3 regions of the Bacillus inaquosorum genome follow, and region 2 is predicted to be linked to each of the others. Evidence: predicted binding sites of a transcription regulator. Region 2 holds the regulator's gene; each other region holds the start of a gene.
The links. Region 2 encodes Rex, which represses fermentation and respiration genes when NADH is low (regulators of the CRP and FNR family bind a similar motif). Its sites were predicted from a motif close to TTGTGAAATATTTCACAA; they were not measured.
Positions count from the first base shown of each region.

Region 1: a site for Rex is predicted at 4,871-4,888, ahead of M1M80_RS06860 (DUF1641 domain-containing protein). Genes of this name have one in related genera too.
Region 3: a site for Rex is predicted at 3,214-3,231, ahead of M1M80_RS19475 (YwiC-like family protein). Genes of this name have one in related genera too.

Region 1 covers NZ_CP096592.1:1,404,032-1,413,890, forward strand. Annotated here, with positions in the region: gene M1M80_RS06825 (macrolide family glycosyltransferase) at 1-103, shown strand, start outside; gene M1M80_RS06830 (DUF8096 family protein) at 145-333, opposite strand; gene M1M80_RS06835 (uroporphyrinogen-III synthase) at 508-1,320, shown strand; gene M1M80_RS06840 (ABC transporter permease) at 1,365-2,117, opposite strand; gene M1M80_RS06845 (ABC transporter ATP-binding protein) at 2,117-2,869, opposite strand; gene M1M80_RS06850 (DMT family transporter) at 2,989-3,963, opposite strand; gene M1M80_RS06855 (cupin domain-containing protein) at 4,095-4,592, shown strand; gene M1M80_RS06860 (DUF1641 domain-containing protein) at 4,983-5,405, shown strand; gene M1M80_RS06865 (NAD(P)/FAD-dependent oxidoreductase) at 5,445-6,623, shown strand; gene uxaC (glucuronate isomerase) at 6,822-8,243, shown strand; gene M1M80_RS06875 (MFS transporter) at 8,326-9,705, shown strand; gene allD (ureidoglycolate dehydrogenase) at 9,810-9,859, shown strand, end outside.
Region 2 covers NZ_CP096592.1:645,636-655,494, forward strand. Annotated here, with positions in the region: gene thiL (thiamine-phosphate kinase) at 1-622, shown strand, start outside; gene tsaE (tRNA (adenosine(37)-N6)-threonylcarbamoyltransferase complex ATPase subunit type 1 TsaE) at 637-1,113, shown strand; gene tsaB (tRNA (adenosine(37)-N6)-threonylcarbamoyltransferase complex dimerization subunit type 1 TsaB) at 1,094-1,783, shown strand; gene rimI (ribosomal protein S18-alanine N-acetyltransferase) at 1,793-2,248, shown strand; gene tsaD (tRNA (adenosine(37)-N6)-threonylcarbamoyltransferase complex transferase subunit TsaD) at 2,241-3,281, shown strand; gene M1M80_RS03375 (ABC-F family ATP-binding cassette domain-containing protein) at 3,508-5,436, opposite strand; gene moaC (cyclic pyranopterin monophosphate synthase MoaC) at 5,562-6,074, shown strand; gene M1M80_RS03385 (redox-sensing transcriptional repressor Rex) at 6,071-6,718, shown strand; gene tatAY (sec-independent protein translocase protein TatAY) at 6,740-6,913, shown strand; gene tatC (twin-arginine translocase subunit TatC) at 6,920-7,684, shown strand; gene M1M80_RS03400 (YdiK family protein) at 7,721-7,912, opposite strand; gene M1M80_RS03405 (CPBP family intramembrane glutamic endopeptidase) at 7,909-8,643, opposite strand; gene groES (co-chaperone GroES) at 8,882-9,166, shown strand; gene groL (chaperonin GroEL) at 9,213-9,859, shown strand, end outside.
Region 3 covers NZ_CP096592.1:3,835,556-3,845,414, reverse strand. Annotated here, with positions in the region: gene argS (arginine--tRNA ligase) at 1-254, shown strand, start outside; gene narK (nitrate transporter NarK) at 388-1,575, shown strand; gene fnr (fumarate/nitrate reduction transcriptional regulator Fnr) at 1,675-2,391, shown strand; gene M1M80_RS19475 (YwiC-like family protein) at 2,425-3,144, opposite strand; gene arfM (Crp/Fnr family transcriptional regulator ArfM) at 3,288-3,764, shown strand; gene M1M80_RS19465 (nitrate reductase subunit alpha) at 3,982-7,668, shown strand; gene narH (nitrate reductase subunit beta) at 7,658-9,121, shown strand; gene narJ (nitrate reductase molybdenum cofactor assembly chaperone) at 9,148-9,702, shown strand; gene narI (respiratory nitrate reductase subunit gamma) at 9,699-9,859, shown strand, end outside.

The sequences.
Region 1 (9,859 bases), 760 kb from region 2:
CCGCGTCAAGAATATGCAAAAGGATGTAAAAGAAGCAGGCGGGGCGGAGCGTGCGGCAGCTGAGATTGAAGCGTTTATGAAAAAATCCGGTGTACCGCAATAAGTCAAAAAAACCGAAATCAAGATTGATTTCGGTTTTTTTGACTAAATATTTTTTTTCATCCCGCATCTCCGGCATTCTCTGAGAAATTTTCCGCCTTTTACAGAGCTTTTGAACAGTGTGTAATCACAATTGTCGCAGCGCCCGCTGTGGACGTCCGGATATTCATTAAACTCGTAAATGATCGATGTATCGTAACCCTTTGTTTCATATTCTTCTTTTTTTGTTTCCATGATCGATCCTCCGTTCGTAAACGTGTCTGCTGTATATCTTACAGCAAGCTTCCGGCGTATTCAATGGATAGTAGAGGTTTGGATTTATCTTGATTTCTCCCTTTGTATGCGCCACAATAGCTTTATTAAGCTTGTATACATAAAAAGCCTATGCAAAGAGGAGAGGAAACGGGTATGGGAAAAGGGTTACTTGGAAAACGCGTGGCGATCGGGGGCTCCCGAAAAACAGAAGAAATCAGCACGATCATTGAAAAACAGGGCGGAACTCCTGTCATCCGGCCTCTCCAAGGAACGGTTTACTTGGCAGAGAAGCAGGTAGAGCCGGATTTGCGGACGTTTGCGGAGAGAAAAGCTGACTGGGTTATTTTCACGACAGGCATTGGCACGGAGACTCTTGTCGATATGGCAGAGAAAATCGGTCTGAAAGACGAGTTTCTGCAGGCGATTCGCCAGGCGAAAGCGGCATGCCGGGGATACAAAACGCTGGCTGTGCTAAAAAAGCTAGGGATCACACCGGAAGCTTTGGATGAAGACGGGACAACAAGAGGCTTAATCCGGTCCTTGGAGCGTCACGACTTTTCAGGAAAAACAGTCATGGTGCAGCTTCATGGAGAAAAAGCACCGGCCCTCATGGCATTTCTTGAAGAAAAGGGCGCATCTGTCTTGCCGATTCTGCCTTATCAGCACATCCCGCCAGAGGAGGAAACGGTGGAGCGGTTATGCCGGGAGCTGATGAACGGTGAGATCGATGCCGTTTGTTTTACAACGGCAATTCAGATTCGTTCTCTGTTTGAGTTTGCCAAGGAGCGCGGCTATATCGATGAAGTGAAGACCGTATTCGAAGAGCGCGCCATTGCCGCGGCTGTCGGAAAAGTGACTGCTGAAGCACTGCGGGAAGAAGGCATCACAAGACTGCTTGCTCCGGAGATTGAGCGGATGGGCGCGATGATTATTGAGCTGTCCAAGTATTATGAAGAAAAGGAATAACCCGTACAAAAAGCCGCTCTCCAAGGGAAAGCGGCTTTTGTCTGTCATCCATTCTGCTTCAGCTGCTGATGCGCGGTGAATAATGACGGGTATGTCAGCACGCTTAAGATCACACATGTCAGCGCGGCTGACGCCATCGTTGTAAATACGATTAAGAGCTGAAAGCGTACCGCCTGAATCGGGTCCGCACCGGCTAGAATCTGGCCTGTCATCATGCCAGGAAGCTGGACAAGCCCAAGTGTTTTCTGGCTTTCCAGCGTTGGGATCATACTCATTTTCATCGCAGAAGTAAGAATACGCTGTATAGATTGCTTCGGTGTGCCTCCAAGAGACAATATTAACTGAATTTCTTCTTTACGCACGCCGACTTCAGAGCTGAGCCGGTTTAAAAACAAACTTGCGAGCACCATCGAATTTCCGATGACCATTCCGCTGATCGGAATGACATATCGGGCCGTAAGCGGGATGATATGAAGAGACAGCAGAATTCCCTGCGTCACAATTTCTACAATCGCTAACGCGGCGAACACCCTCCAAAACGAACCGATTGTATTTTTCTTTCGTTTGATGACATTTTGCGCTGCCACCGCCAGCATTAACAGCACCATCAGCAAGATAAAAACAGGATGGTCTCCGCGGAAAATCAGCGACAGTACATAACCGATGATAAGCAGCTGTACCGCGGCCCGGATGGTGGCAATGATCATGTCTTTTTCTACGCCGGCTTTAAATGATTTTGATAAAAACAAGGCGATCAAAACAAAGATCATCGTTAAAGAGAGGGAAAGGTAATCCATTACCGGGTACCTCCCTTCAAAAACTCTTTGGCTGTTTCATGCTGCGGATTAGAGAAAAATGTTTCAGTTTCTGCGATTTCCAGCAGCCGGCCATCCGCCATAAACCAAATGGTATCGGCTACTCGTTTTGCCTGCTCCATATTATGAGTCACCCACATGACCGTCAGCTTTTTCTCTTGATGCTGCTTTTTGATCAGCTCTTCAACCTCAAGAGCAGAAACCGGGTCCAGGGCCGACGTAATTTCGTCCAACAATAGAATAGAGGAAGGATTTGCGAGTGTTCTGGCTAGTGACAGTCTTTGACGCTGTCCGCCCGATAAATCCTTGGCGCTTCTGTCTAACAGATCTGATGACAGTCCTGTTAGAGAAGCAAGCTCTTCAGGGGAGTACAGCTGGGATTGGTGCAGCCTTTGGACCAGACCTAGATTGTCACGCACTGTCCCATCGAGGACGGGAGCCGATTGAAACGCGAGTGCTGCCGTTCGCCTCAGCTTATTGACATTCCATTCCCTGACTTCCTTTCCGTATATTTTTACTTCGCCGTTGTCAGGCGTTCTCATTAAATTGCACATGGAAAGGAGGGTGCTTTTGCCTGATCCGGAAGGGCCTAAAACGGCCACGATTGCGCCCTGTTGAATGTCTCCGGTGATGTCTTGCAATACATCATAAGTTTGTCCATCTTGTTCATAGCTTTTTCTGACTGATTTGAAGGAGATGGCTGGTATGTTTTGTGTTTGATCGTTTGCTTCCATTACATTAATCACCTTTCAGTATAAGTAGGCTGAACCTATATTTAAATATAACGTGAAACAGATGGCTTTTGGTAGCAAAAATAAAGGAGAACAGGCTTTCACCCATTCTCCGGCAGATGCTACGCGGTCAGATTTGACTGTGTTTTCTTTTTCGGTTTTCTCGGCTGTGAAGCGAAGGTATGTAACACCATCCCCGCAATAATAATGAATAAACCGGCAAATGATAAAAGAGATGGGAACACGCCTGACAGCAGAACAATTTCACCAAGCAACGCGAAAATCACTTCACCTGATTGAGTTGCTTCAACGGCTGCGAGTTTTTGCGGATTGTCTCTTACCATATCAGTGGCCCAGAAAAATAAAACGGTCGCAATGATGCCTGAGCTGACGGCAACGATAAAGGATTGAACAGTTTGTCCCGCTGTCGGAAGGCCATCTGACCACCAGCCGTACGCTGCTACTATAAGCCAGAACGGAAGGCTTGCCAAGGTCATTCCCAGCACACGCTGAAATGTATCAAGCCGGCCTCCGTATTCTTCGAGCATTCTCCGGTTTCCTAACGGATAGGCAAAAGCCGCAATAACAACCGGCAGCACACTGAAAAGCAGCATCTTCCCGGAAAGCGATTCTGCATGCTGAAGCTGAATCAGCGCCGCTCCGATCAGGATGATCATGGAAGTGCCAAGTGATACAAGGGGAATCTTTTGACGAACGAGCAGCGGCCCGCCCGGCATGTCTTTTTTGACATAGAACAAAGGAGATAAGAGCACACCGGCTACAATGGTAATTTGCCAAGTTCCGGCTACAAGCCACCCGGGACCGTATGCAGCCGCAAATGTGATCGGCGCGTAAAAAAGCACGAAGCCGACAAAGCTCCATTTGATCCAAAAAAACGGCTTTTTCCGCATCTCTTGTAAGAGAGGAGCGAATGCCCCTCTCATAATGACAATCAAACATAAAAACGGCACCATAAAAATAAAGCGCAACGATGAGCTCCATAGCCAGCTGCCTCCGGATAACTCCATCGCTCTGTTTAAAATAAAGGTAACGGCGAAAAAGAGTGAGGCTAATATTCCGATAATGATTGCTTTCATGATATCCTTCATTTTGGCATTATTTTTTATACTATACTATTCGGTATTATTCAGATCAATGGAATCGTGAGAAAAACATCATGTTTTGCAAACCGCTATGTGTGGAAGACAGAAAATAGGAGGTGACATTGATGGAAGCAAAGATACAGACGTACTTCTTTCAGGATGACGGCAGGATTCCGAATCACCCTGATTTTCCGCTCGTTGTGTATCAAAACGTGTTCAAGGACACCGGTCAGGCAGAGCTGATCGTCAACCGGCATGGCTGGTCAAACAGCTGGTCAGGAAGTGTTTTTCCATACCATCATTATCACAGCAATACGCATGAAGTGCTGATTGCAGTTCGGGGAGAGGCTGTGATTCAGTTTGGGGGAGAAAAAGGGGCTGCCATTCCTTTCAAATCTGGCGACGCAGTCGTGATTCCAGCCGGAGTCGGCCATAAAAAGCTAAGCGCAAGCTCCGATTTTACCGTCATTGGCGCTTATCCGGGAGGCGTTCAGTATGATTTGAAGACGGGAGAACCGAATGAACGGGAGGAAGCGGTGAAACAGATCAAGCAGGTCTCATTGCCGGCGAATGACCCGATCACAGGAAAAAGGGCTCCTCTTTTGGAAATATGGGTAAAGTGAAGGGGAGAAATTGATGGATTGTCAATAACTAGTGCCGCAGAAATGTTATGACACGGGCTCCAAATAAATTAATTTCATAATCGAAGCAATTCACGTTCAAATTTTGTTCAAAAAGTGTTATCATATAGAAGGTAATCGAATTGGAGTTTTTTGTGTTTGCTATTTTCAGAGAGAGTAAAGGATTTTTGACTTATTCAATTGTTTATTTTTGAGATAAAAATAATACTGAATATGGCAAGATGAAAAACTGGGTAGTAAACATTTATTTTTGTAAATGATTGTGCATGAATTCACAATCCTTATTCTTATGCCTTCAAGCATGAGACCAGGGAGAGGCACTACCCTTTCCAAAAAAATCAGCAAACTGCTTATAGTAAAGGAGAATTGGATATGCCAGAAACAATCGATCAAACAAATGCGTCTGTCAGCCAAAGCCAGCAAGATCTTATTGATCAGCTGTTAAAGCCAGAAGTTCAAGAATCACTGACCGTTTTAGTTGACCAGCTTCCAAAGCTGACTGAGTTAGTGAATATTTTAACGAAGTCTTATGATTTCGCTCAATCTGTAGCAACTGACGAAGTGTTAAAAAGCGACACAGTCGGTGCGATCACTGAAATTCTTGAGCCTGTAAAAGAAACAGCGAAAGAAGTAGCTGCGACTGCAATCGAAGCGAAAGACCGCGCGGATGCAAGCAACGAAACAATTGGTCTTTTCGGCCTGTTGCGTATGCTGAAAGATCCTCAAGCTCAAAAGCTGTTCCGTTTTGCTAACAGCTACCTTGAAGTCATGAACGAACGCGAAAACCAAAAATAATCTCAGATTCAAATTGATATAAAGGACGGAGGATATACGATGTCAAAACATATTGTCATTCTAGGCGCTGGTTATGGCGGAGTTCTTTCTGCTCTAACAGTTCGCAAACATTACACAAAAGAACAAGCACGCGTGACAGTGGTAAACAAATACCCAACTCACCAAATCATTACGGAATTACACCGTCTTGCAGCAGGCAACGTGTCTGAAAAAGCGGTTGCAATGCCACTAGAAAAACTTTTCAAAGGTAAAGACATTGACCTTAAAATCGCGGAAGTAAGCTCTTTCTCTGTTGATAAAAAAGAAGTTGCGCTTGCTGACGGTTCTACATTATCTTACGATGCGCTTGTTGTAGGTCTTGGTTCAGTAACAGCGTACTTCGGCATCCCAGGTCTTGAAGAAAACAGCATGGTATTGAAATCTGCTGCTGATGCAAACAAAGTCTTCCAACATGTTGAAGATCGTGTGCGCGAGTACTCTCAAACGAAAAACGAAGCAGATGCAACAATCCTTATCGGAGGAGGCGGCTTAACAGGTGTTGAGCTTGTCGGTGAGCTTGCTGACATCATGCCGAACCTTGCGAAAAAATACGGCGTAGACCATAAAGAAATCAAATTGAAACTGGTTGAAGCAGGTCCGAAAATCCTTCCTGTTCTTCCGGATGATCTTATCGAACGTGCGACTGCAAGCCTTGAAAAACGTGGCGTTGAGTTCTTAACAGGTCTTCCTGTTACAAATGTAGAAGGAAACGTAATTGATCTGAAAGACGGATCAAAAGTTGTTGCCAACACATTTGTTTGGACTGGCGGCGTTCAAGGTAACCCATTAGTCGGTGAATCAGGTCTTGAAGTGAACCGCGGACGTGCGACAGTAAATGACTTCCTGCAATCTACATCTCATGAAGATGTATTCGTTGCCGGTGACAGCGCAGTTTACTTCGCTCCAGACGGCCGTCCATATCCGCCAACTGCACAAATCGCATGGCAAATGGGTGAGCTGATCGGTTACAACCTATTCGCTTATTTAGAAGGCAAAACGCTTGAAACATTCAAGCCAGTAAACTCTGGTACACTTGCAAGTCTTGGACGCAAAGACGCAGTTGCCATTATTGGTGCAAATTCTACACCGCTTAAAGGTCTTCCTGCTTCCTTGATGAAAGAAGCAAGTAACGTACGCTACTTAACACACATCAAAGGACTTTTCAGCTTAGCTTACTAATCCTTTTTTGGACTCGGACATTGCCAAAAGCGTTCCTTTCGGGATGCTTTCCGGCAATGTCTTTTTTTCGTTTGTTTGCTAACGTTAACATTTCATTTTCAAAAAAGAGATTGATCCCAGAGGAATATAAAGGTAAAATAAAACCAAATCAAAATGTTAACGTTAACATTTTGAAATAGAATGAAAGACGGTGAGGAGATGGAACCCTTTATGGGCGAAAATTTTTTGTTGAAAAATGAAACCGCTGTCAGCCTCTATCACAATTATGCGAAAGGCATGCCGATTATTGATTACCACTGCCACTTAAGTCCGAAAGAAATCTATGAAAATAAGACATTTCAAAACATCACGGAAGCCTGGCTGTATGGAGACCATTACAAATGGCGCATCATGAGAGCCAATGGGATTGAAGAGACATACATTACAGGCGATGGGACTGATGAAGAGAAATTTATGGCTTGGGCGAAAACCGTGCCGATGGCGATCGGCAATCCGCTCTACAATTGGACTCACTTAGAACTGCAGCGTTTTTTTGGAATTTATGAGATTTTGAATGAGCAATCCGCGCCGGCTATATGGGAACGGGCGAATGAACTGCTTCAAGGAGATGGCTTCGGCGCAAGGGATTTGATCGTGAAATCAAATGTAAAGGTCGTTTGCACAACTGATGACCCTGTCGATTCTCTTGAATACCATCTATTATTAAAAGAAGAGAAAGATTTTCCTGTCAGCGTGCTGCCTGGATTTCGGCCGGATAAGGGACTTGAGATCAATCGTGAAGGTTTTCCTCATTGGGTGCAGGCACTTGAAGATGCAGCAGCCATTTCGATCACAACTTATGACGAGTTTCTAAAGGCGTTAGAAAAACGGGTGCGATTCTTCCACTCAGTCGGCGGCAGAGTGTCTGATCATGCGATAGATTCAATGGTATTTGCCGAAACGACAAAAGAGGAAGCGGGACGGATTTTTTCTGACAGATTACAAGGAACAGGTGTTTCTTATGAAGATGAGAAGAAATTTAAGACGTATACGCTTCAGTTTCTTTGCGGTTTGTATGCGGAGCTCGATTGGGCGATGCAGTTTCATATCAACGCTTTAAGAAACACGAATACAAAAATGATGAAGAGGCTCGGACCTGATACAGGCTATGATTCTATGAATGATGAAGAAATTGCCAAGCCTTTATACAAGCTGCTGAACTCAGTTGAGTTGAAGAACCATCTGCCGAAAACGATTTTATATTCACTTAATCCAAACGATAACTATGTCATCGCCAGCATGATCAACAGTTTTCAGGACGGTGTTACCCCGGGAAAAATACAATTCGGCACAGCCTGGTGGTTTAACGATACAAAAGACGGGATGCTGGATCAAATGAAAGCGTTGTCAAATGTCGGGCTTTTCAGCCGCTTTATCGGTATGCTCACCGATTCCAGAAGCTTTCTATCCTATACGCGCCACGAATATTTCAGGCGTATCGTCTGCAATTTGATCGGGGAATGGGTGGAAAACGGCGAAGTGCCGTATGATATGGAGCTTTTGGGAAACATTGTTCAGGGAATTTGCTATGACAATGCGAAACACTACTTTCAATTTCAAGAAGAGAAAGCAAACGTGTAACCAAATGTCCGCTCAGCATCACAATCATGTGTCATCCTGAGCGGACCACTACCCGAAAATTCTTAAGACACAGAGGTGGAAGATGCGAACTGAACTGGCAAATAAGGTTGTGTCGATCGAAACGGAGAAAAGGCTTTCATTGAAAGAGAAAATTTCCTATGGATTTGGTGATTTTGGCAACGGTTTTATGTTTGATCTCGGCCAGATTTATTTATTGAAGTATTTTACTGATGTAGCGGGAATCCCGGCTGCGATGGCCGGCGGCATTTTTTTAGTCAGCAAGCTGTTTGCGGCGATAACAGATCCGATTGTCGGCTCATCAATTGATTATCGCAAAAATATCGGCAAACGGGGGAAATTCAGGCCTTATCTATTAATCGGCAGCATCGTGCTTGCGGTGCTTACTGTTCTTATTTTTCTGTCTCCTAATGTATCAACGACCGGAAAACTGATTTATGCATATGCATCCTACATGATTTGGGGCATCGGCTATTCATTTGTGAATATTCCGTACGGCTCATTAGGGGCAGCGATGACTCAAACATCTGAGGATCGTACCTCCATTTCGACTTTCCGCCAAATCGGATCACTTGGAGCCTTGTTTATCACAAGTGTGGCTGTGATGCCGCTGCTCGTCAAATTTGATAATCCGAAGGTCGGCTACCCGGTGGTCATGGGCTTGTTCGCCGCACTCGGTGTGATTTGGTTCTATATTTGCTACCGCAACTGCAAAGAGCGCATTGTCATATCAGAAGCGCCAAAAGAAAAATTAACACTCTCTTCTGTCGTCAAAACATTTATCACGAATAAACCGCTGTTAACCCTTGTCCTGATGACGATTTTTTCAATTTCCGCATACAACATTAAATCCGCCATGCTAGTCTATTTCGCACAATATAATCTGGGCAATGTTGAATTAATGGCTTATATGAACTTTATTATTATCGGTTCTTCCTTTTTGGGCGTCGTATTCCTGCCAAAGCTCGTCAAGATGTTTGGAAAGAAACGAACAGCAATGATCGGCTTCGGCATCAGTGTAGCCGCCGATCTGATCAACTTTATGCTGCCATCAAACGTTTATGTGTTTACGATTCTTGCCAGCATCGCCTTTATCGGAATCAGTATCCCAAACGGCATCACGTGGGCGCTTGTTTCCGATATTATTGACTATGGCGAATGGAAATCCGGTGAACGGAAAGAAGCAACGACATATTCACTTTTTAATTTCTCCAGAAAGCTTGCTCAGTCATTGTCCGGTTTTCTCTCGGGCATCGGTTTGGGGCTTATCGGCTATGTGCCGAATGCAGTCCAGACAGCAAAGGCGCTGATCGGCATCAAAGCGCTTTTGCTTCTGTATCCGGCCATTGCTTTGGCATTAGCGATGATCATTATCGGTTTTCTTTATAAGCTCACAGACCAGCAGCATGCACAGATCGTTCAGGATCTTCATCAAAAGGGCTGACAGTATAATATAAAGAATATTTAAAATAATTTGTAAATAATATGTATATGTAAGGGTTTTCTCTAGGAGGTGCCCAAAGAACTAGAAAGGAAGGAGGCACTTGATTGAAAACGGTAACGATACCGGCTGAAGAAGCAAAGGAACTCGTCCGGCA
Region 2 (9,859 bases):
CGGTGATACAGTCTCTACCTCTGACAAATTAGTCGTTACAGTCACTGTAATCGGTGAAGTTGAAAAGGGACGGGCCTGTTTGCGCAGCTTGGCAAGACCGAATGATATTGTGTTTGTAACCGGTGAAATCGGTTCATCTGCAGCAGGACTTTCTTTATTATTAGATGAGACTAATCCTCAAAACTCAGCTATAGACACGGCTTACTTTATCAACAGGCATAAAAGGCCTCAGCCAAGAGTAAGCGTCGGCAGATTATGCTCGAGTTTTAAGCGGGTAGCTTTGAATGATATCAGTGACGGATTAGCTAGTGAACTGAATGAACTTGCAGAAGCCAGCTGTGTTTCAATTGAAATTGATGAAAGCATGCTTCCAGTCCATTCAGATTTGCCCAAGCTTCATCCTAACTGGAAAGAATGGGCTTTGTTTGGCGGTGAGGATTTTGAGCTGACAGGGACGGTTTCAAAGGAGGAATGGGAAGTGTTGAAGCAGAAGTGCGAAACATGTCAACTGCCCATTGCAAAGATTGGCCATGTCAGAGAAAAAACAGAATCCAATGTGATCCTAAAAACAGATAAAACAACAATGACCTTAGAGAAAAAAGGATATAATCATTTTAAATAAGACGGGTGACTCGTGTGAAGCAATTAAAGTGGAGAACTGTAAATCCTGAAGAAACAAAGGCGATTGCTAAGCTGACGGCAACGTTTGCTAAACCGGGAGATGTCCTGACATTAGAGGGCGATTTAGGAGCCGGAAAAACGACTTTTACGAAAGGTTTTGCGGAAGGACTTGGAATTACACGTGTTGTAAACAGTCCGACTTTTACAATTATAAAAGAATATAACGATGGTACACTTCCTCTTTATCATATGGATGTGTATAGAATGGAAGACGAAAGTGAAGATTTGGGGCTTGATGAATATTTTCACGGACAAGGTGTCTGTCTTGTTGAATGGGCCCATTTAATTGAAGAACAGCTGCCGCAGGAGCGACTGCAAATTGTCATTAAAAGAGCTGGTGATGATGAGCGGGAAATGACCTTTACTGCTGTCGGGAATCGGTATGAAATGCTTTGTGAGGAGATAAGTAGACATGACAATATTAGCGATTGACACATCAAATTATACGTTGGGCATTGCGCTGCTTCGAGGAGACACCATCATAGCAGAACACATTACATATTTGAAAAAGAACCACTCTGTAAGAGCGATGCCTGCTGTTCATTCATTGCTGAATGATTGTGATATGACACCGCAGGATCTTTCTAAAATTGTCGTTGCCAAAGGCCCTGGTTCATACACAGGAGTAAGAATAGGTGTGACGCTTGCCAAAACACTTGCCTGGTCTTTACATATTCCGATTGCTGCTGTATCAAGCCTTGAGGCGCTAGCGGCAAATGGACGGCATTTTGACGGTCTGATCAGTCCTATCTTTGATGCAAGACGGGGACAGGTGTATACAGGTCTGTATGAATACAAAAACGGGCTTTTGGAGCAAGTTGTTGCTGATCAAAATGTGATGTTAGCCGAGTGGCTGGAGATGCTAAAAGAAAAGGATCGCCCAGTTTTGTTTTTAGGTCATGATACTTCTATTCACAAGCAGTTGATAGAGGATGTGCTTGGGACAAAGGGTATCATTGGAGCGGCTGCTCAGCATAATCCGCGTCCTTCAGAATTGGCTTTTTTAGGGGCGGAAAAAGAAGAAGCTGATGTTCACGGGCTTGTCCCGGAGTACTTGCGGCTGGCAGAAGCTGAAGCGAAATGGATTGAAAGTCAAAAGTAGGGTGATAGGATGAAAACAAAAGCAGCGGTCAGAAACATGCAGCTTGATGATATTGATCACGTATACGAAATCGAAACATCCTCTTTTACGTCTCCTTGGACGAAGGATTCGTTTTATCATGAGCTGATGGAAAATCCGTATGCTCATTATCTTGTGGTTGAAAAGGACGGCCATGTTGCTGGGTATTGCGGGATTTGGATCGTGATGGACGACGCCCAAATAACAAATATAGCAATAAAACCGGAGTATCGCGGCCAGTCTTTAGGAGAAACGCTTTTTCGCTCAGCGATTGAACTGTGCAAAGAAAAAGACGCGAGACGGCTTTCGCTTGAAGTGAGGGTTTCTAATCATCCTGCTCAAGGCTTATATAAGAAGTTCGGGATGCAGCCCGGCGGAATAAGAAAGAACTATTATACTGATAACGGGGAAGATGCGTTAATTATGTGGGTGACGATAAATGAGTGAGCAAAAAGAGATTTACGTATTAGGAATTGAAACAAGCTGTGATGAGACAGCGGCAGCTATCGTAAAAAACGGAAAAGAAGTCATTTCGAACGTAGTGGCCTCACAAATTGAAAGCCATAAGCGCTTCGGAGGCGTTGTTCCGGAAATTGCTTCAAGACATCATGTTGAGCAAATCACTTTGGTCATAGAAGAAGCTTTTCGTAAAGCCGGCATGACGTATAGTGATATTGATGCGATTGCAGTAACTGAAGGTCCGGGACTGGTGGGAGCGCTTCTTATCGGAGTGAACGCTGCTAAAGCATTGAGCTTTGCGCATAACATTCCGTTAGTTGGCGTCCATCATATAGCCGGTCATATATACGCGAACCGTCTTGTAGAAGAGATTGTGTTCCCGGCACTGGCATTGGTCGTTTCAGGGGGCCATACGGAATTGGTTTATATGAAGGAACACGGATCATTTGAAGTTATTGGGGAAACTCTCGATGATGCAGCAGGAGAAGCTTACGACAAAGTGGCGCGAACGATGGGACTGCCGTATCCGGGAGGACCGCAAATTGACAAGCTTGCTGAAAAAGGGAATGACAATATTCCGCTTCCTCGCGCATGGCTCGAAGAAGGCTCTTACAATTTCAGCTTCAGCGGGTTGAAGTCTGCGGTGATCAATACGCTTCATAATGCGTCTCAAAAAGGACAAGAGATTGCTCCGGAAGATTTGTCTGCCAGTTTCCAAAATAGCGTGATAGATGTCTTGGTGACAAAAACGGCGCGTGCGGCAAAGGAATATGGTGTCAAACAGGTCCTTTTAGCCGGAGGGGTAGCTGCAAACAGAGGCCTCAGAGCCGCATTAGAAAAGGAATTTGCCCAGCATGAAGGGATTAAGCTCGTCATTCCTCCGTTAGCGTTATGTACGGATAATGCTGCAATGATTGCTGCGGCTGGTACAATTGCTTTTGAGAAGGGCATTCGCGGTGCATATGATATGAATGGCCAGCCTGGCCTTGAATTGACTTCTTATCAAAGTCTCACGACATAATGGCGTGAGACTTTTTATCTGTTATTAACAGATAATTCTCAATTTATCCACATATCTGTTAGTAATTATGAAGATATCGATGGATAAAGGGCTGAAGACACTGTTAATAAAGTGGATAAATTCAGAATATTTTGTGGATAATGTGTATAAAGCGCTTACTTCGTTTGTTTGTAAGGTTATTTTCTGTGGATAAAAAGCACCTCTAAAAAGAGGTGCTTGACTTTTTTTAAGCTTCTTCTGTGGATAGTTCTTCCCATTCAGACAAAAGAGTTTCCAGCTCCTGATTGAGCTTCTCGTTGTCTGCATGGATCGCTTGTACCTTTTCATGGTCTTGATAGACTTCAGGATCACAAAGCAATTCATCATTGTGACTAATGTTTTCTTCAATGTTTTGAACAGCGGTTTCAATTTCTTCAATCCGACGGAGCCGTTGGCGCTCTTTCTTTTTCCATTCTTTTTCTTCTTCATATGAACGTTTTGAGTCGGACTTAACCGCAGCAGGAGTTTTTTCGGTTTCCTCTTGCTGATTCATTTTCTCCAGTTCAAGCTGCTCTGTTTTTTTCTCGGTATAATAATCGTAATCTCCCAGATACTCCTCTATATGGTTTGGAGAAAGCTCCAATACTCTTGTGGCGATTCTGTTAATAAAATATCTGTCATGTGAGACAAATAACAGTGTGCCTGGATAATCAATCAGCGCGTTTTCGAGAACTTCTTTGCTGTCTAAGTCCAGGTGGTTCGTCGGTTCATCAAGGATAAGAAAATTGGCTTTTTGCAGCATCAGCTTAGCAAGAGCCAATCTTGCTTTTTCGCCTCCGCTCAGTGAATGGACGGGTTTCAGCACATCATCTCCGGAGAATAAGAAATTGCCGAGACAAGTTCGGATTTCTTTCTCCGGAAGACCAGGGTACTCATCCCACAGCTCATCAAGGACGCGTTTAGAGGAAGTCAGTTCAGCCTGCTCCTGATCATAGTAGCCGACACTGACATTCGAGCCGTATGAGATTATTCCATGATCTGGCTTTAGGGTGTCCATTAATGTTTTCAGCAATGTCGATTTACCGATTCCGTTAGGGCCGACAAGCGCGGCGCTTTCTCCTCTTGTGAGCATGAACGACACTTCTGTTAAAAGCGGCGGCTGGTTTTCATAGCTGATTGTGAGATCTTGAACGCGCAGGACTTCGTTTCCGCTCTGTTTTGTAATATCAAAATGAAAGTTTGCGGATTTTTCATCGCCGAGCGGTTTTGACATGACTTCCATTCGCTCCAGCTGCTTTCGGCGGCTTTGTGCTCTTTTTGTGGTAGAAGCTCTCGCCAGATTTCGGTCTACGAAGTCCTGAAGCTTTGCGATTTCAGCCTGCTGCTTTTCATACATTTTAATATCTTTTTCATACTGCGCGGCTTTTTGGTCGAGATAAGCGCTGTAGTTGCCGTGATACTTTTTGCTTTCAGCTCTTGATACCTCGTATACTTGGTTTACCACTTTGTCCAAAAAGTAGCGGTCATGCGAAACGATCAGAATGGCGCCTGAATATCCCTGCAAATAATGTTCAAGCCAGGTTAGCGTATCAATATCGAGATGGTTTGTCGGCTCATCGAGAATGAGCAAATCAGGCTGTGTTAACAGAAGCTTACCAAGGGCCAGCCTTGTTTTCTGACCTCCGCTGAGGCTTTGCACCTGTGTTGAATCGTCAAAATGGCTGAAGCCGAGACCATGCAGCACAGATCTGACATCTGCTTCATATTGATAGCCGCCTTTATCTCTGAATTCCTGCTGAAGCCGGTCATAGGTTTTCATGATGCTTTCCAATTCACCGGGATCAGCTGCCGCCATTTTTTCTTCGATAACCCGCATTTCCTTTTCCATTGCTTTTAAGTGGTCAAAAACAGTCAGCAGCTCTTCTTTTATGGTAAGCTTAGAATCCAAGCCCGTATGCTGGGCAAGATATCCCATTGTAATATCTTTTGGTTTAATGATTTCGCCCTTTTCATACGAAAGCTGGCCTGCGATAATTTTAAGCAGCGTAGATTTTCCCGCGCCATTTCTTCCTACAATGGCAATGCGATCACGATTTCTGACTTCCAGCTTTATATTGTTTAAAATAGTATCAGCGCCAAACGATTTGGACAGCTGATTAACTTGTAAGATCATCATATTATTTCACCTCTGCTATAATAAGTTAAGTGTAGCTTATGAACCAGAAGTCAGCAAACAATACATTGGCCGAATAAGACATAGAGAAGAAAATAGTGTATGATCTGTTTAAGGAGAGTTTTAATATGAATGGATTTTCTCATTTTAATGAACAGGGCAGAGCCCAGATGGTGGACATCAGCGAAAAATCTTCGACTGTCCGTACTGCGGCAGCTGTTTCAAGCGTACACATGAAGAATGAAGTGTACGAGAAAATACAAAGTCATGATATCGGCAAAGGAGATGTACTGGCTGTTGCTCAGGTGGCAGGCATTATGGCCGCAAAGCAAACGTCGAATATCATTCCGATGTGCCATCCGCTTTCACTGAGCGGGGTAGATATATCGTTTGACTGGAAAATAAAAGAAGCAGAAGTTATACTTCATATAAAAGCACAGGTCAAAACGAAAGGGAGTACAGGTGTGGAAATGGAAGCGCTCACTTCTGCATCGGTGTGCGCTCTTACCGTTTACGATATGTGCAAGGCCCTTGATAAGGGAATGGTCATCGGCCCTACTTTCTTGCTGGAGAAGACAGGCGGGAAAAACGGTGACTTTAAAAGAGAACTATCCGAGTATAATTTGGAGGACCAAAAATGAATAAGGATCAATCAAAAATTCCGCAGGCGACGGCAAAACGGCTGCCGCTTTACTATCGCTTTTTAAAGAATCTGCATGCGTCAGGAAAGCAGCGTGTATCATCCGCTGAACTCAGTGATGCCGTAAAGGTTGATTCTGCCACGATTCGCAGGGATTTTTCCTATTTTGGAGCTCTTGGCAAAAAAGGATATGGATATAATGTGGATTATTTGCTGTCATTTTTCCGAAAAACGCTTGATCAGGATGAGATGACAGACGTTATCTTGATTGGTGTCGGAAACTTGGGAACAGCATTTCTTCACTATAATTTCACAAAAAATAATAACACAAAAATTTCTATGGCTTTTGATATAAATGAGAGTAAAATAGGAACTGAGGTAGGCGGCGTGCCTGTCTATAACCTTGATGACCTTGAACAACACGTAAAAAATGAATCAGTTGCCATTCTTACAGTGCCAGCAGTTGCCGCTCAATCCATTACAGACAGATTGGTCGCGTTAGGAATCAAGGGAATTCTTAATTTTACGCCGGCCCGTTTGAATGTGCCGGAACACATTCGAATTCATCATATAGATTTAGCTGTAGAGCTTCAGTCACTGGTTTATTTCTTGAAGCATTATTCAGTTTTAGAGGAAATCGAATAGAGGGAAAGGAGGAGCCCAAATATGCCGATCGGTCCTGGAAGCCTTGCTGTTATCGCAATCGTTGCTCTGATTATCTTCGGTCCCAAAAAGCTGCCTGAGTTGGGGAAAGCTGCGGGAGACACACTTCGTGAATTCAAAAACGCTACTAAAGGATTAACGAGTGATGACGAGGAAAAAAAGAAAGAAGATCAGTAAGTTAGGATGACACGAATGAAAGTGAATCAAATGTCGCTGCTGGAGCATATTGCTGAGCTTCGAAAACGGTTGCTGATTGTAGCGCTGGCGTTTGTCGTTTTCTTTATCGCGGGATTTTTTTTAGCGAAGCCGATTATTGTATATCTGCAAGAAACAGATGAAGCGAAGCAGCTTACGCTTAACGCGTTTAATCTGACAGACCCGCTTTATGTGTTTATGCAGTTTGCGTTTATCATCGGCATTGTCCTGACCTCGCCGGTTATTCTTTATCAGCTTTGGGCTTTTGTGAGCCCAGGCCTCTATGAGAAAGAGCGCAAAGTAACGCTCAGCTACATTCCGATCTCTATTTTGCTGTTTTTAGCGGGCTTATCTTTTTCATATTATATTTTATTTCCTTTTGTTGTTGATTTTATGAAGCGGATTTCTCAGGACTTGAATGTCAATCAGGTGATTGGAATTAATGAGTATTTTCATTTTCTCCTGCAGCTGACGATTCCGTTTGGACTGTTGTTCCAAATGCCGGTCATCCTCATGTTTTTGACCAGGCTTGGAATTGTGACACCGATGTTCTTAGCGAAAATCAGAAAGTATGCGTATTTTACGCTGCTGGTGATCGCTGCCCTGATTACTCCGCCTGAGCTTTTGTCTCATATGATGGTCACTGTCCCGCTTTTGATTTTATATGAAATCAGTATTCTTATATCGAAGGCCGCTTATCGGAAAGCGCAGAAAAGCAGTGCTGCCGATCAGGACGTGTCTTCCGGGCAATAATAAAAAATCCATTTCTCATTGAGAAATGGATTTTCTTTACTTCTGGTTCTTTTTGATTTTAAAAGAAAAGGCGAACATCTTAAAAGAAATGCTGATGTTGTAAGCGGCGAACACCATCAGCAGGATGGAGTAAAATGACCACATGCTGCCTGGTGAGCTTGCGGCAAGATAAGTAAAGATGCACCCTACGGCAAAATAGATCATTCCCCAAACTACCGGGTTTCTCATAAAAATAATCCTCCAATAATCAATTGCATTTGTGTGCTCTGCTGTTCAAGGTACTTCTGAACAGGCTCAAGCTGCATGATGACGACAAAGGTATTCATCATGACATGGGCGAATATCGGCACCCATATCCGTTTTGTTCTCGCATACAAGAAGGCAAAGGTAAAGCCCATTGCTGTATAAAGAAGAAGATGCTTTAAATCAGCGTGAACAATACCGAAAATAACCGAGCTGATCAGTCCGGCAAAGAAGAAATTCGTTTTTTCGTACAGTGTGCCGAAAATGATTTTTCTGAAGATGATTTCTTCTAATATAGGCCCGACGACAGAAGAAACCATAATCATGAGCGGGACTGCCTGAATGACATCCAGAATAGCTTGTGTATTTTCTGATTCTCTTCCGATGCCAAATACATAATATTCAATAGAGCCTGCTAATCCTTGCGAGAAGAGGGCAATGAAAAAACCGGCTATCGCCCAAAGGATAGAAAGTCCGACTGAGTCTTTCCGGCCGTTTCGCAGCGTTGTTTTCGGAACAGTTCTCAGAATGAGCAGGACGACAACGAGACAGGCGATAAAGCTGATAACGGACCATAATCCTTGTGCGTGTAGCATATTCTCATTTGTAGGCTGTCCTCCGGCATAACCGAATTTAAATAACAAGGGAATCCCGATTAATGCGGAAAACTGCATGATGATATATGTCAAAATAATAAACCAATACTGTTTTCTCAAATGGTATGTACTCCTTTGTTAAATGGGTTTCGTTCATCTACAGCTATTGTAACATAATCGGAACGGCGGTGAAAAAGCTAAGGGAAAAGGGAGCTGAAAAGAATCATGTAAGCGTGAAAAAATTTTTATCTTATCACTTGAAATTGGAAGGGAGATTCTTTATTATAAGAATTGTGTTAGCACTCTTTAGTGTCGAGTGCTAAAATTACATATTCATACTATTGAGGAGGTTATTACATTGTTAAAGCCATTAGGTGATCGCGTTGTCATTGAACTCGTAGAATCTGAAGAAAAAACTGCCAGCGGAATTGTGTTGCCGGATTCTGCAAAAGAAAAACCGCAAGAAGGCAAAATCGTGGCAGCTGGTTCAGGTCGCGTGTTAGAAAGCGGAGAGCGCGTTGCTTTAGAAGTAAAAGAGGGCGACCGCATTATCTTCTCAAAATACGCAGGTACTGAAGTGAAATACGAAGGTACTGAATACTTAATCTTACGTGAAAGCGACATTTTAGCTGTTATCGGCTAATTCTTAAATAAACAATACTTAAAACATTTGAGGAGGTCTTGTAAACATGGCAAAAGAAATTAAGTTTAGTGAAGAAGCTCGCCGCGCAATGCTTCGCGGTGTCGATGCACTTGCTGATGCTGTAAAAGTAACTTTAGGACCAAAAGGACGCAACGTGGTTCTAGAGAAAAAATTCGGTTCTCCGTTAATCACAAATGACGGTGTAACAATCGCTAAAGAAATCGAACTTGAAGACGCGTTTGAAAACATGGGTGCTAAGCTTGTTGCTGAAGTAGCCAGCAAAACAAACGACGTTGCCGGTGACGGTACAACAACTGCGACAGTTCTTGCGCAAGCTATGATCCGTGAAGGCCTTAAAAACGTAACAGCAGGCGCTAACCCTGTAGGCGTGCGTAAAGGTATGGAAAAAGCTGTAGCGGTTGCGATCGAAAACTTAAAAGAAATTTCTAAGCCGATCGAAGGCAAAGAGTCTATCGCTCAGGTTGCTGCGATCTCTGCTGCTGATGAGGAAGTCGGAAGCCTTATCGCTGAAGCAATGGAGCGCGTAGGAAACGACGGCGTTATCACAATCGAAGAGTCTAAAGGCTTCACAACTGAGCTTGAAGTTGTTGAAGGTATGCAATTTGACCGCGGATATGCGTCTCCTTACATGGTAACTGACTCTGATAAGATGGAAGCGGTTCTTGACAATCC
Region 3 (9,859 bases), 1.1 Mb from region 2:
ATGACCTGCTGAAAACGATCGGCGGCTTCCCAGAGGCAGTGGCGGAAGCGGCAGAAAAACGAATTCCGCACCGTGTCACAAACTATATTTATGATCTGGCTTCTTCTTTGCACAGCTTCTACAATGCGGAGAAAGTCATCGATCCTGAAAATGAAGAAAAAAGCCGTGCGCGTCTGGCTTTAATGAAAGCAACGCAAATTACGCTGAACAATGCGCTTCAGCTGATCGGCGTATCGGCTCCGGAAAAAATGTAATGATGAGAAAGGGCAAAGCCTGCGGGCTTTGCCCTTTTTTTATGAGGAAAACGTGTGATGTAATTCACAATCCTGTTTGCTGAGTTTTTGTATGATAAGACTGATTATTGAATCATTGAAAGGGGCAAGCCAAATGATCAACCGTCAACACATTCAATTATCGTTACAGTCATTAAGCTTGGTGGCAGGGTTTATGGTTTGGGTGCTGATTTCATCACTCATTTCCCAAATCACATTAGATATTCATTTAAGCAAAGGCGAGATTTCTTTGGTGACAGCGATTCCCGTAATCCTCGGGTCGCTTCTCCGCATTCCTTTAGGGTATTTAACGAACAGGTTTGGCGCAAGGCTGATGTTCATGATCAGCTTCATCCTGCTTTTATTTCCTGTGTTTTGGATCAGTATCGCGGATTCTCTGTTTGATTTAATCGCGGGCGGTTTTTTCTTAGGGATTGGGGGAGCGGTATTCTCCATTGGGGTGACATCCCTGCCGAAATATTATCCGAAAGAAAAGCACGGTGTCGTCAATGGGATTTACGGGGCCGGAAACATCGGAACCGCCATTACCACATTTGCCGCGCCGGTTATCGCTCAAGCTGCGGGATGGAAAACAACTGTGCAGATGTATCTGGTTCTGCTGGCAGTTTTCGCATTGCTGCACGTATTATTCGGCGACCGGCATGAGAAGAAAGTGAATGTTTCCATAAAAACTCAAATCAAAGCCGTTTACCGAAATCATGTACTGTGGTTTTTGAGCCTGTTTTATTTTATTACGTTCGGCGCCTTTGTCGCTTTCACCATCTATCTGCCGAACTTTCTAGTTGAGAACTTTGGGCTGAATCCTGCGGACGCCGGTTTGCGGACGGCTGGATTTATTGCCGTATCAACGCTGCTCAGGCCTGTGGGAGGACTCTTGGCTGATAAAATGAGCCCGCTCCGCATCTTGATGTTCGTTTTTGCGGGACTTACATTATCAGGCATTATCTTATCGTTCTCGCCGACGATCGGTCTTTATACGTTTGGGTCATTAACGGTGGCAGTCTGCTCAGGCATAGGAAACGGGACCGTTTTTAAACTGGTGCCTTTCTATTTTTCGAAGCAAGCGGGGATTGCCAATGGTATTGTGTCTGCTATGGGCGGACTAGGCGGTTTTTTCCCTCCGCTGATTTTGACGAGTGTGTTTCAGGCAACAGGACAATATGCGATCGGCTTCATGGCGCTTTCGGAAGTTGCGTTAGCCAGCTTTGTCCTTGTCATATGGATGTATTGGCATGAAAGAATGAAAACGCACACGGAGAGAAACAGTCAGAGCGTCAACTAACACTGGGCATTCACAAGATTGTTAGTTTTTTCTGGATGGGTGCAAATCAATTCACGTTACAATAGACATACGCAACGTGACTTTCTTCGAGGTGAGCTCATGAATTTTCTCTCTGTTCGACCATCTGACAGTGACTTTCTTTCCAGCGATCTGCATGAATTGCTGGAATCAATCAGCACGAAAAGAAAAATGGAAAAACACACGTATTTGTTTCAAGAAGGAATGGATGCAGAAGAGCTTTATCTGATTCAATCAGGACTCATTGAAATCGGCAAGCTGACGTCTGACGGAAAAGACCTGACACTTAGAATCTGCCAAAAAAACGATATCGTCGGGGAATTAACACTTTTCACTGAAGAACCGAGATATATGCTCAGTGCGAAAGTGCTAGAGGATGGCGAGGTGCTCGTCATTAATAAAAGCAAGCTGGAAAAGGAATTAACCCAAAACGGTGCTTTGACATTTGAATTTATGAAATGGATGAGCACCCACCTCCGGAAAATTCAGTCCAAAATCAGAGATCTGCTTCTTCACGGCAAAAAGGGGGCGCTCTACTCCACTCTTATCCGCTTATCAAACAGCTACGGGGTGGAACGAAGCGACGGCATTCTGATTAACATTGTGCTGACAAATCAGGATTTGGCAAAGTTTTGCGCGGCGGCAAGGGAGAGTGTCAACCGGATGCTGGGAGATCTCCGCAAACAAGGGGTGATTTCGATAGAAGAATCCGGAAAAATTATTTTGCACAAGCGGGACTATTTGCGATGCGAGATTGAGTGTGAAAATTGTCCGCTGGAGATTTGCAATATTGACTGAAGAAACCAAGGACCGCCGGCGGTCCTTGGTTTTTTATCTTGTGATAAATATACACATGACGGCGAAAAAGAAGCAGGCATTTACGATTTCCAGAATGCCGATCGTTTTCACAGGCCAATCCCTTCCGTGAAAAAACCATGCCCGCAAACTGCTTGGGATAAAAGCAAGAAATGCCCATCCTGCTCCGAGAAGACCAGATAAAAAGGGGAGCAGCAGGTGATATCCCCATGACCAGTATGCAAATGCGCTGTTTTTTCTCTCCCGGATCACCGACTTCACATAAAAGGAACTCCCGATAAAAAATAAAGCAGATTGAGAGAAAATAAACCAAGCCCAGCCGTCAAGGGTTCCATTCCCCAGCCAGCAGCTTGCAAGTCCGCCTGAACAAAAGAACAAGACACCTGCAATATCATTCACTAGCGCTCGTTCGTTTTTTCGGCGGGCGTAATACATATGTATGAGAAACAGCGGCAATAAAGAAACGCCAACCCAGATGAGCGGCGGCTTATGAAAGACAGAGGCTAATAAAAAGCAGCAGGCTGGAAAACCGTAATAACAAATCCACTTTTGATAGGGTTTGATTTGTTTCTTTTTTAAGGCGAGCGTAACAGGATAAACCGCCAAGTAAAGGAAAAGCCAGCCTAGGAATAGCGGAATATGCCAGAAAACGGGACCTCCCTTGATCATGCCGAGTAAAAATGGAATCAGCAGCATCGCCCATGCGCCGTGCTGCTTCGGAATCAGTGCCTTCATCAAAATCCTCCTTTTTTATTTCATTATAAATGCAGTCATCCCCCCGATAAGTGACATTCATCATACAAGCTGTGAAATACATCACTGCTGTACAGGCTCAATCGAGCTACACTAAAGTTATCCTTAGCACAGGAGGCTTTCCTATGAATCAGTGTGACTATTTATTATTTCTGAAACAACTTCCCATGTTTAATGAAGTGCCTCTATCCATTGTCGAAACCTTGCTGAAAAACGGGACGTTGATCCGCGGCTCATCTGATCAGTCTCCATCCTTTCTCCATTCTCAATCCGTTTATATTGTATTAAAAGGAAGTATCCGTTTTATGGACAGCAGGCTCCCTGAAGGATCGAAAACCGTTGCGCTTTTGGAAAAAGGCGATGTGTTTCCGATTGATGAAAAAGGCGGGCTGTATTTATCGCCTTTTATCTCAGTCAATGCCTCTCAAGACATTCTGATACTCAATATCCCTTATTACATATTTAAAAAAATGATGTCTTACAATCCGCAGCTGCAAATGAATTTTTTGGCCATGCTTCAGCAAAATGTCTTTTGTTCCTATCAATTATTTTTGCGGTATCTGCATTCATCACAGGATGAAAACGCCGAACCCGGTTCTTAATTAGAACCGGTTTTTTGATCTTTGAATGAAAGTCGGCTAATGACTCAGGCGTCCTGCCTGAACGCCGCCTTCATCACATCCCTGTGAAAGTCCTTCCTTCTCCTTTGTGTGAACATTTTGTGAAAAAAGCAGAGTGTGTGACATAGTTCACAAGGAAATACGCTTTCTCTGTTTATAGTGAACTTAGCATCACCTGACTCGGAAGGAGTGAACTCTCATGAAGAAAAAGAAAATGAGTCCGTTGTTTAGGAGATTGAACTATTTCTCTCCTATCGAACACCATTCAAATAAACATAGCCAAACCACCCGCGAAGATCGCGATTGGGAGAATGTATACAGAAACAGATGGCAGTACGACAAAGTCGTTCGCTCCACCCACGGCGTCAACTGCACGGGGTCCTGCAGCTGGAATATTTATGTGAAAAACGGAATTGTCACATGGGAAGGACAAAACTTGAATTATCCTTCAACAGGCCCGGATATGCCTGATTTCGAACCGAGAGGCTGTCCGCGGGGGGCCAGTTTTTCATGGTACATTTACAGCCCGCTCCGTGTGAAATATCCGTACGTGCGCAGTGTGCTGATCAATTTGTGGCGGGAAGCACTGCAGGCTCATCAAAATCCATTGGAAGCCTGGAAATCGATCGTTGAAAACCCTGGAAAAGCGAAGTCCTATAAACAGGCAAGAGGGAAAGGCGGGTTTGTGCGTGCTGAATGGCCGGAGGTGCTGAAGCTGATTTCAGCCTCTCTGCTATATACAGTTATGAAATACGGGCCTGACCGGAATGTCGGTTTTTCTCCGATTCCGGCCATGTCCATGATCAGCCACGCGTCAGGCTCCCGGTTTATGTCATTAATCGGCGGCCCTATGCTCAGTTTTTATGACTGGTATGCGGATCTTCCTCCGGCGTCCCCGCAAATTTGGGGTGACCAGACAGACGTTCCGGAAAGCAGTGATTGGTACAATTCAGGCTATATCATCACATGGGGCTCCAACGTTCCGTTAACGAGAACACCTGACGCGCACTTTTTGGCGGAGGCCCGCTATAAAGGCGCTAAGGTCATTTCGATCAGTCCGGATTTTGCGGAATCCTCAAAGTTCGCGGATGACTGGCTGAGTATCCGCCAAGGGACTGACGGGGCGCTTGCGATGGCGATGGGTCACGTCATTTTGCAGGAATTTTACGTGAATCAAGAGACGGAACGTTTTATTAAGTACGCGAAGCAATACACGGATTTTCCATTCTTCGTTACCCTGTCAAAAGAAAATGGCGTATATACAGCGGGGCGGTTTCTGCATGCCAAGGACATCGGGCGGCAGACAAAGCATGATCAGTGGAAGCCTGCGGTCTGGAATGAACAGACAAACGCATTTGCCATACCGCAAGGGACAATGGGCTCCCGCTGGGACGGGCAGCAGAAGTGGAACCTCCACATGGTCGATGAAGAAACCGGAGAACCGATTGAGCCCCGTCTCTCTGTGCTCGGAATAGAGGACGAAATCGGAACGGTGCGCATCCCGTATTTTTCAAATGACGGAAACAAAGTGCTTGAGCGGGATCTTCCTATTAAAAAACTGGACCTGAACGGTGAAGAGGTATGTGTCACAACCGTGTTTGACTTGATACTGGCCAACTACGGCGTAAACCGGGGCATCGGTGAACAATCAGCCGTCTCTTATGATGATCCTCACCCGTTTACACCTGGCTGGCAGGAACAGATGACGGGAATCAAAAAAGAAGCCGTCATTAAAATTGCCAGAGAGTTTGCCCAAAATGCGATTGATACAGACGGCCGCTCCATGATTATCGTAGGAGCGGGGATCAACCACTGGTTCAACTCCGACACGATCTACCGAGCGGTGTTAAATCTAGTTTTACTGGTAGGCGCCCAAGGCGTAAACGGCGGAGGCTGGGCCCATTATGTGGGGCAGGAAAAACTCCGTCCTGCTGAAGGGTGGCAGACGATTGCCAATGCAAAGGACTGGGAGGGCGTGCCCAAGCTGCAAAACGGCACCTCATTTTTCTATTTTGCGACAGACCAGTGGCGTTACGAGGACCAGCCGATCAGTGACCTGGCTTCACCGATCGCTGCGTCATCCCGCTACAAGCATCACGCCGATTATAATGTGCTGGCGGCGCGCTTAGGGTGGCTGCCGTCCTACCCGACATTCAATAAAAACGGCATTGATCTATACAAAGAAGCTGAAAGAGCGGGGGCGGCAACACCTAAAGACGTCGGTGCGTATGTGGCCTCACAGCTTCAAGAGAAAAAACTGAAGTTCGCGATTGAAGATCCCGACAATGAAGCCAATTTTCCAAGGAATCTCTTCGTATGGCGGGCAAATCTGATCTCCAGCTCAGGAAAAGGGCATGAATATTTTCTCAAGCATCTGCTGGGGACGACGAACGGTTTGATGAATGACGACAGCGACAGCATCCGCCCTGAAGAAATCAAATGGCGGGAGCAGGCGCCGGAAGGAAAGCTCGACTTATTAATCAACCTTGATTTTCGAATGGCGGGTACGGCGCTGTATTCCGATATCGTGCTGCCGGCGGCGACATGGTATGAAAAACATGATCTCAGCAGCACGGATATGCATCCGTTCATTCATCCTTTCGCTCCGGCCATCTCGGCTCCATGGGAATCCAAATCAGACTGGGATATTTTCAAGGCTCTGTCAAAAGCCGTTTCCGATCTGGCAGAAGAAGTCGATATGGAGCCGGTGAAAGAAGTGGTAGCAACGCCGCTCCTCCACGACACGATGCAGGAATTGGCCCAGCCGTTCGGCAAAATCAATGACTGGAGCAAAGGCGAATGTGAAGCCATTCCGGGAAAAACGATGCCGAACATCCAAGTCGTTGAACGGGATTACAAGCATATTTTTCATAAAATGACCGCGCTCGGGCCTTACGCCGGTTTAAAACCGAGCGGAACAAAAGGGATGAGCTGGTCGATAGCTGATGAATATGAATCACTCAAAAAGAGGCTGGGAGAAATCACCTCGGACAGCATCGCGAAGGGATGTCCGAATATAAGTGAAGCAAAACAGGCGGCAGAAGCAATTTTAACCCTATCATCCACCTCGAATGGAAAAGTCGCAGTAAAAGCATGGGAATCACTTGAAAACATCACAAACCTGAAGCTGAAAGACTTGGCGGAAGAACGGGAGGAAGAATGCTTTACGTTTGAACAAATTACAGCCCAGCCGAAAACGGTCATCACGTCTCCGGCATTTACCGGCTCAGAAAAAGGAGGGCGCAGGTACTCGCCGTTTACGACGAACGTTGAAAAATTAATCCCATGGCGGACGCTGACGGGCAGACAATCTTATTATGTCGATCATGAACTGATGATGGAATTCGGTGAAACGATGGCGACATTTAAACCGATCCTCCAGCATCGTCCGTTCCTAAGCAAGCGGCCTGATCAAGAGGGCAAAGAAATCGTCCTTAATTATTTGACGCCGCATAATAAATGGTCCGTCCACAGCATGTATTTTGATTCCTTGCCGATGCTGACGCTGTTCCGCGGCGGGCCGACCGTGTGGATGAATAAAGATGATGCAATGGATACGGATATCAAAGACAACGATTGGATTGAATGTTTTAACCGAAACGGCGTTGTCGTCGCGAGAGCGGTTTTGTCTCACCGGATTCCTAAAGGAATGGCGTTTATGCACCATGCCCAAGACCGCCACATCAATGTGCCCGGCACAAAACTGACGAATAACCGCGGAGGCACCCATAACAGTCCGACAAGGATTCACGTCAAGCCGACACAGATGATCGGGGGCTATGCCCAGCTCAGCTACGGCTTTAACTATTACGGTCCAACAGGGAATCAGCGCGACCTGAACGTCGTCATCCGCAAGCTGAAGGAGGTCGATTGGCTTGAAGATTAAAGCGCAAATCGGTATGGTCATGAACCTGGATAAATGCATCGGCTGCCACACGTGCAGCGTCACCTGCAAAAACACGTGGACAAACCGTTCCGGTGCAGAATATATGTACTTCAATAATGTAGAAACAAAGCCGGGCATCGGCTACCCGAAGCAATGGGAGGATCAAGACAAATATAAAGGCGGCTGGACATTGAAAAAAGGTAAGCTCGAGCTGAAATCAGGCCCGAAAACAAACCGGCTTGCAGGCCTTTTCTATAATCCGAACCAGCCGTCGATTGATGATTACTATGAACCTTGGAACTATGATTATGAAACATTAACAAACAGCCCGCAGAAAAAACACCAGCCAGTGGCGCGCCCGAAATCGTCCTTGACCGGGGACTTTATGAATATTGAATGGGGCCCGAACTGGGAGGATGATCTCGCAGGCGGCCATATTACGGGACTTGAAGATCCAAACGTGCAAAAGATGGAGGAATCGATCAAAACAGAATTCGATGAGGTCTTTATGATGTATCTGCCGCGTATTTGCGAGCACTGCATCAACCCAGCGTGTGTTTCGTCTTGCCCGTCCGGCGCCATGTACAAACGCGAGGAAGACGGCATTGTGCTTGTCGATCAAAACGCATGCCGTTCATGGAGATATTGCGTCTCATCCTGTCCATATAAAAAAGTCTATTTTAACTGGCAAACGAACAAAGCGGAAAAATGCACACTCTGCTTTCCGCGCTTGGAGGCGGGACTGCCGACCATCTGCTCTGAGACGTGTGTAGGCAGAATCCGCTATCTCGGTGTCATGCTGTATGACGCGGACAAAGTGGAGGAAGCGGCATCTGTTGAAAATGAAAAGGATCTCTACCATTCCCAATTGGACGTTTTTCTTGATCCGAATGATCCTGAGATTGCCAAATTGGCAAAAGAACAAGGCATCCCGGCTGAATGGATAGAGGCCGCGCAGCAATCGCCGGTCTATAAAATGATCATTGATTGGAAGATTGCGCTGCCGCTTCATCCTGAGTACCGCACGCTGCCGATGGTTTGGTACATTCCGCCGCTTAGCCCGATTATGAATCTCTTTGAAGGAAAAGGCAGCCGGCAATCTGGGGAAGATATTTTTCCGGCTATCGACCAAATGAGAATTCCGATTGACTATTTGGCACAGCTATTAACGGCCGGTGATACCGATCATATTCGGTCAACATTAAAGAAAATGTCTGTCATGCGCCAGTATATGAGAGCGGTCCAGACGAATAAAACCGTCGACCCGGCACTGATTTTCAGTGTCGGCTTAACAGAACAGCAAATTGAAGACATGTATCGGCTGCTTGCGATCGCCAAATATGATGACCGCTTTGTGATTCCGAGCAGCCATCGAGAAGAAGTGTCTGATTTATACGCTGAGCAAGGGAGCTGCGGCTTATCATTTTCAGGCGGTCCCGGCTCTTGTTTCTAATTTTTGATTAAATGAGGTGTAACAAGATGAACACCACAGATCGGCAAATCACGTTCTCCGCTCTTTCCTATCTTCTTTCTTATCCGGATGAAGAGTGGAGAGCCGAGCTTCCCGATTGGAAGGCTCTTATCCTTGAAATCGGCAACCAGCAAATCCGGGAGAAGCTGCTGCACTTTTTCGATGCGACAGCCGGCTTTTCTCAAGAAGCGCTGATTGAACACTATGTCTATACGTTTGACTTCGGGAAAAAAACGAATATGTACGTCACCTACTTTAACTCAGGCGAGCAAAGGGAACGAGGCATTGAATTGCTGCAATTAAAAAACACATACGAGCAATCCGGCTTCCTGCCGACAGAGAAAGAGCTGCCTGATTACCTGCCGCTTATGCTGGAATTTGCCGCGATTGCGGAGATTGAAGCAGCAAGAAGTGTGTTTGAGAAATATCTGTCCAATGTGAGGGAGCTGGCATCCCGTCTCGAAAAAAATGACAGCATCTATGCTGAGCTGCTGCACGTGCTGCTGGACGCACTGGAAAACATCGGCATGCGTGAAAGCGTTGAAGGGGCTGTTCAGGCATGAGCGGGCAGATCCTGTGGGGCGTGATGCCATACATTGTATTGACGATCTTTATCGGCGGCCATATTTACCGCTATCAGCATGACCAATTTGGCTGGACGGCGAAATCAAGCGAGCTGTTGGAAAAGAAAAAACTTGCGGCGGGCAGCACACTTTTTCA